Regions from separate parts of the Streptomyces sp. NPDC058671 genome, predicted to be linked through region 1. Evidence: predicted binding sites of a transcription regulator. Region 1 holds the regulator's gene; the other holds the start of a gene.
What was found. The regulator HspR, encoded in region 1, represses chaperone genes until heat shock. The targets are predictions, from matches to a motif close to TTGAGNNNNNNNNNCTCAA.

Region 1 (3,400 bases):
GCCCTTCGACCCGACGATCCACGAGGCCCTGATGCACTCGTACGCGCCGGACGTCACCGAGACGACCTGCGTGGCGATCCTGCAGCCCGGGTACCGGATCGGCGAGCGGACCATCAGGCCCGCCCGCGTGGCCGTCGCCGAGCCCCAGCCGGGCGCGGCTCCGGCCAAGGAGGACGGCACGTCGGCCGACGAGGAGAGCGGTGCCCCCGACGAGGGGTGACGCGCCGGTCGGAGCAGGGGTGACCGCCGCATCGCCGGCGGTCACCGGACCAGTGACGCACACCGGAGCAGTCCGGAAGGAGGGACGTCGATGAGCACGAAGGACTTCGTCGAGAAGGACTACTACAAGGTCCTCGGCGTCCCCAAGGACGCCACGGACGCCGAGATCAAGAAGGCGTACCGGAAGCTCGCCCGCGAGAACCACCCGGACGCCAACAAGGGCGACAGCAAGGCGGAGTCACGCTTCAAGGAGATCTCCGAGGCGAACGACGTCCTCGGTGACCCGAAGAAGCGCAAGGAGTACGACGAGGCCCGCGCCCTCTTCGGGAACGGCGGCCTCCGGGCCGGCGGCCCGGGTGGCGGCTCGTTCAACTTCGACCTGGGCGACCTCTTCGGCGGCGCCCAGGGCGGCCCCGCCGGCGCGGGCGGCTTCGGCGGCGGCGGGATCGGGGACGTCTTCGGCGGCCTGTTCAACCGCGGCGGGGGTGCGGGGGCCCGTACCCAGCCGCGGCGCGGCCAGGACATCGAGTCCGAGGTGACGCTCAGCTTCACCGAGGCCATCGAGGGCGCGACCGTGCCGCTGCGGATGTCGAGCCAGCAGCCGTGCACGGCGTGTTCGGGCACCGGCGACAAGAACGGCACCCCCCGGGTGTGCCCGACCTGCGTCGGCACCGGGCAGGTCTCGCGCGGCAGCGGCGGCGGCTTCTCGCTCACCGACCCGTGCGTGGACTGCAAGGGCCGTGGTCTGATCGCGGAGAACCCCTGCGAGGTCTGCAGGGGCAGCGGCCGGGCCAAGTCCTCCCGCACCATGCAGGTCCGCATCCCCGCGGGTGTGAGCGACAACCAGAAGATCCGACTGCGCGGCAAGGGAGCGCCGGGCGAGCGCGGCGGGCAGAACGGCGATCTGTACGTCGTCGTCCACGTCGACGCCCACCCGGTCTTCGGCCGCAAGGACGACAACCTCACCGTCACCGTGCCGGTCTCCTTCACGGAGGCGGCGCTCGGCGGCGAGATCAAGGTGCCGACCCTCGGCGGCCCCCCGGTCACCCTCAAGCTGCCCGCCGGCACCCCGAACGGGCGGACCATGCGCGCCCGGGGCAAGGGCGCGGTCCGCAAGGACGGCACCCGCGGCGACCTCCTCGTGACGGTCGAGGTCGCGGTGCCGAAGGAACTGGACGACAAGGCACGTGACGCCCTGGAGACCTACCGCGAGGCGACCGCCTCCGAGGATCCGCGGGCGGAGCTGTTCCAGGCCGCGAAGGGAGCGTGACCCGTGGACGGGCGCCGACGCAATCCGTATCAGCTGACCGACGAGTCGCCGGTGTACGTCATCTCGGTGGCGGCCCAGCTCTCGGGTCTGCACCCGCAGACCCTGCGGCAGTACGACCGTCTCGGTCTGGTCTCCCCGGACCGTACGGCCGGCCGGGGGCGTCGCTACTCGGCCCGTGACATCGAGCTGCTCCGTCAGGTGCAGCAGCTGTCGCAGGACGAGGGCATCAACCTGGCCGGAATCAAGCGGATCATCGAGCTGGAGAACCAGGTCGCGGCGCTGCAGAGCCGGATCGCCGAGCTGTCGGCCGCGGTCGACGGCGCGGCGGCGGCGATGCGGCAGCGCGAGGCGCAGGTGCACGCCTCGTACCGGCGCGATCTGGTGCCGTACCAGGACGTGCAGCAGGCGAGCGCCCTGGTGGTGTGGCGCCCCAAGCGCGGCGAGTAGGCGCGCGCGTATCCCCCCGTGGGTGAGGCCCCTTCCGTTCCGGCGGAGGGGGCCTCGTCGTGTCACGGGGGTCAGGGGATCAGTTCGGAGACGATGTCGCCGACGGTCTCGAACCAGGGTGCGGCGCCCGTCCCGAAGGCCGCGGCGAGGGCGGTGCCGAGGGCGATGTCGCGGGGGGTCGCACCGGGCTCCCAGGTGTCGACGACCCGGCCGTCGCCCGTGCTGAGGAGGGTGCCGATCCGTCGCCGGCCGCGGGTGAGGCGGCTCTCGGTGTACCCGCAGGGGATCAGCCGGTAGCGCGTGCCCCCGGTCCGTACGTCGACCCGGTAGGAGCGCCGCAGGAGCCGTCCGCGGGCGGGCCGGACGGTGGCGGGCTCCCCGTCCACGGTGAGCGCGAGGAGGGCGGCCCTGCGGGTCCCGATGGGGGTGTGGGCGTCGGGGCGGGTCCCGGCGGCCCGTACGAGCTCCACGGTGGGCAGCTGGTACCCGGAGACCCGCAGGGTCCCGGCGGGGCCGTCGAGGTCGATCTGTACGTACACGGTGGTCAGGCGTTCCGTTCGATGCCGGTCAGGTGGCGCGCCGGCCGGTCGTCCCCTTCGAGGATGCCCGACCGGGCGATGAGGTAGCCGAGTTGGGCCCGGCTGCCGCTGCCGAGGGTGGCGGCGAGTTTGGCGATGTGGGCCCGGCAGGTGCGCACGTTCATGCCGAGGCGGCGGGCGATGGCCTCGTCGACATGGCCCTCGACGAGGAGCTTGGCGATGGAGCGCTGGACGCCCCCTATGCCGTCCACGGAGGGACTGTAGGGGATCTCCTCCTCCCAGGGCACGCCGTGCAGCCAGAACTGGTCGAAGACGCCGACGAGGTACTGGACGAGGCCTTCGTGGCGCAGTTCGAGGGCGACCTGGCGGTCGCTGCGGGCGGGCACGAAGGCGACCTTGCGGTCGACGATGATCAGCCGGTCGACGATCTCTTCCAGGGTGCGCAGTTCCAGCCCGTAGGGGGCGACCCGTTCGACGTAGGCGAGGGTGGCGGGGTGGTGCCGGGCGGTGTGCTGGTAGAGGGTGCGCATCCGGACACCGCGGTCGAGGAGGGGCTCCATGCGGCGCAGGGCCGCTTCGAGGGTCTCGGGGCGGCGGCCGCTGCCGGGCTGGATGGTGAGGAGTTCCTCGGTGCACTCGTTGATGGCGCGGTCGAGGGCGGCGTTGATGACGCTGAGGCCTTCGAGGACGGTGATGGACTGGACGCCGGAAGGATCCTGCGTGTGGAGGGCCATGAACGGCTCGAAAGCGTCGGCGAGCGCGATGGCGTGCTGGCGGCGGGTCTGTATCTCCTGCTCGATGGGGTGCACGAGCTGGCTGAGGGCGATCGCCGGCGGTACGGGACGCAGCCACTGGCTGTCGTCCGGGTCCGGGTGCAGGAGGGAGAGCGCCCTCAGGCAGGGGGCCGCTTCGGCGTCGGCGCGGG
Region 2 (3,400 bases), on a different contig from region 1:
ACGTTGGCCGTGGCGAGGAAGACGACGTCGGAGAGGTCGAGTTCGACCTCAAGGTAGTGGTCGCGGAAGGTGTGGTTCTGGGCCGGGTCGAGGACTTCGAGGAGCGCGGCCGCGGGGTCGCCGCGGAAGTCGGACCCGACCTTGTCGATCTCGTCGAGCAGGACGACCGGGTTCATGGAGCCGGCCTCCTTGATGGCACGGACGATCCGGCCGGGGAGGGCGCCGACGTAGGTCCTGCGGTGTCCGCGGATCTCCGCCTCGTCCCGTACGCCGCCGAGGGCGACCCGGACGAACTCGCGTCCCATCGCGTGCGCGACGGACTCGCCGAGGGAGGTCTTGCCGACGCCGGGCGGGCCGACGAGGGCGAGTACGGCTCCGCCGCGGCGGCCGCCGACGACGCCGAGGCCGCGGTCGGAGCGTCGCTTGCGCACGGCCAGGTACTCGGTGATCCGTTCCTTCACGTCGTCCAGACCGGCGTGCTCGGCGTCGAGGACGGCGCGGGCGCCGCGGATGTCGCGGCCGGTGGCGCCGTCGTCGGTCCGCCGGTTCCACGGCAGTTCGAGGACGGTGTCCAGCCAGGTGCGGATCCAGGAGCCCTCGGGCGACTGGTCGCTGGACCGCTCCAGCTTCTCGACCTCCTTGAGGGCCGCCTCGCGGACCTTCTCGGGCAGGTCGGCCGCCTCCACGCGGGCGCGGTAGTCGTCGGACTCGTCGCCCTCGGCCTCGCCGTTGAGGTCGCGGAGCTCCTTGCGGACGGCTTCGAGCTGGCGGCGGAGCAGGAACTCGCGCTGCTGCTTGTCGACGCCCTCCTGGACGTCCTTGGCGATGGTCTCGGCGACGTCCTGCTCGGCGAGGTGCTCGCGGAGCTGGGCGGTGGCGAGCCTCAGGCGGGCGACCGGGTCGGCGGTCTCCAGGAGCGCGACCTTCTGCTCGACGGTGAGGAAGGGCGAGTAGCCGGCGTTGTCGGCGAGGGCGCCGACGCCGTCGATCTGCTGGACGCGGTCGACGACCTGCCAGGCGCCGCGCTTCTTGAGCCAGCTGGTGGCCAGTGCCTTGTACTCCTTGACCAGGTCGGTGACCTGGCCGGGCAGCGGGTCGGGCAGGGTCTCCTCGACGGTGCTGCCCTCGACCCACAGGGCGGCGCCGGGTCCGGTCGTACCGGCGCCGATGCGTACGCGGCCGAGGGCGCGGATCAGTGCGCCGGGGTCGCCGTCGGAGAGCCGGCCGACCTGCTCGACGGTGCCCAGGACGCCGGTCGCGGCGTAGGTCCCGTCGACGCGCGGCACGAGCAGGACCCGCGGCTTGCCCGCTCCGGACCGCGCGGCGGCCTGGGCGGCCTCGACGGCGGCCCGCACGTCGGTGTCGGAGAGGTCCAGCGGCACCACCATTCCGGGCAGCACGACCTCGTCGTCGAGCGGCAGGACGGGCAGAGTGAGCGGCACGGACGCCTTGGACTCAGAAGCCATGATCTCCCCTTCGGCAGTCAAGTTGAGCTATGTGGACTCAATGCACGCCAGCCCGGAGATGTTCCCGGACGTCCGTTCGCTCTGAGCGATCACCGCTTTTCCGCGGGGTGACACCAGGTGTAATGCCCCTATGGATATGGCGTCTATTACCTTGTCCTGGGTGGCGGGCTGGACGGTCTCGCGGGGCACCCCCGCCCCCGTCCCGGAGCCCTGGGGCTACCGGATCGACGTGGGCCTGCCCCGACACGTCGTACGGCACGTCCTGCCCGCCCCCGACGCGGCCACCGTGGGGGCGCTCTGCACGCGGCTCACGGCGCCGTACAGCTGGCTCAAGGTCATGGCGGGACCCGAGGACGTGGAGTCGTGGATCACCGAGGGGTGGACGGTCCCCGACGATCCCGGGTTCATGATGACCAAGCCGCTCGACCCCGGGGCCCGCCCCGCGCCCCCGGAGGGGTACGCCAGGACCACCGAGGTCCGGGACGGCGTCATCCGGGTCCGCGTGCTCGCCCCCGACGGCACCCTCGCCGCCCGCGGCCAGATCGCCCCGACCGGCTCCACCGCCGTCGCCGACCAGATCGAGACCGACCCCGCGCACCGGCGGCGCGGCCTCGGCGCCAACGTCATGCGCACGCTCGAGGCCGCCGCCGCCCAGGCGGGCGCGGAGACCGGGGTGCTCTCCGCGACCACGGACGGCCTCGCGCTGTACGACGCGCTGGGCTGGCGCCACCGGGGGCCGCTCACCGGCATCGTCCGGACGGAGGCCTGACCGCGAGCCGGGCCGGAGCCGGGGCACGCGATCCCGGGCTTCCGGCTGCGCGCGGCGGCCCGGAAGGGGCATGCTCGGTGCATGGTGCGAGGCGTACGGCAGACACGGCGAGACGTACGGCCGGCGGGGCGGGGCGTACGGGAGACCGGGCCGCCACGCGCCTGGGAGTCCCGGCGGGGCGAAGGGGAAGCCGAGCCACGCGCGCGGGAGTGCCTGCGGGGCGTACGGGAGGCTGCGTCACGCGCGCGGGAGCCGCGCCGGGCCGAACCGCAGACCGGGCCACGCGCGCGAGAAGCCCGACAGGCCGCACCCGAGACCGGGCCACGGGCGCGGGGGACACGGCGTGGAGCGCTGCTCCTTGCGGCCGTCCTGGCGCTCGGCGCCGTCGGCGCGACCGGCTGCGGCCCCGAGGCCCCTCCGGCACTCGGCGGCCCCTCGTCGGCAACCGGCACACCCCCCAGCCCCGGCACCCGAGCACCGTCGACCGACGCGCCGTCCGCCCCCGGCACCCCCGCCCCGCCCACGACCCCGTCCGGGACCGGCGCGTCCACCCGGGAGCCGCGAGGTCAGGAGGTCCTCGTCGAAGTGGTCGTCAACGGCGGCCTCGCCGGGGTCCGCAACCAGCTCGTCGTCCACTACGACGGCTCCTGGACCAGCCGCTCCGGCACCAAGGCGCCCCGCACCGGCCGGATGACCCCCGCCGAGGCCGCCGAGCTGCGGGCGGCGCTCGAAGACCCCGCCTACGCGCGCGTACCGGCGCGTCCGACCGGCGGCCCCGTCCCCGACGGCTTCCAGTACTTCCTCACCTACCGCCACCGGCTCGTCGTCACCGGCGACGGTGAGCGCCCGCCCGCCCTCCAGCGCGTCTTCGCCGCCCTTCCCGACGGCGGTCCGCCGACCCGCCCGTGAGGGCGTGAACCGTACCGGGCCCTGCCGGCGATAGAGAGGGCGTGAGACTGTCGCGCCCCACAGGGGGAGGCCCCTCCGGGGGCGACGAGGACGACTCCGCGCTGCTGCGCGCCGTCGCCCGGGGGGACACCGAGGCGCTCGCCGTCCTCTACGACCGGCACGCCGGCTGGCTGCACGCCCGCCTCGCCCGGCGCTGCGCCGACGAGGAGACCGTACGGGAGGTCCTCCAGGACACCTTCGTCACCGTCTGGCGCTC

Region 2: the regulator HspR is predicted to act here: its motif matches at 1,489-1,507, upstream of lon (endopeptidase La).

What each region holds. Positions count from the first base shown of each region.
Region 1 is NZ_JBHXSA010000001.1:290,637-294,036, forward strand. It holds gene grpE (nucleotide exchange factor GrpE) at 1-220, shown strand, start outside; gene dnaJ (molecular chaperone DnaJ) at 311-1,489, shown strand; gene ACFWV2_RS01305 (heat shock protein transcriptional repressor HspR) at 1,493-1,936, shown strand; gene ACFWV2_RS01310 (hypothetical protein) at 2,008-2,475, opposite strand; gene ACFWV2_RS01315 (helix-turn-helix transcriptional regulator) at 2,481-3,400, opposite strand, start outside.
Region 2 is NZ_JBHXSA010000007.1:195,606-199,005, forward strand. It holds gene lon (endopeptidase La) at 1-1,466, opposite strand, end outside; gene ACFWV2_RS11505 (GNAT family N-acetyltransferase) at 1,597-2,235, shown strand; gene ACFWV2_RS11510 (hypothetical protein) at 2,821-3,144, shown strand; gene ACFWV2_RS11515 (RNA polymerase sigma factor) at 3,186-3,400, shown strand, end outside.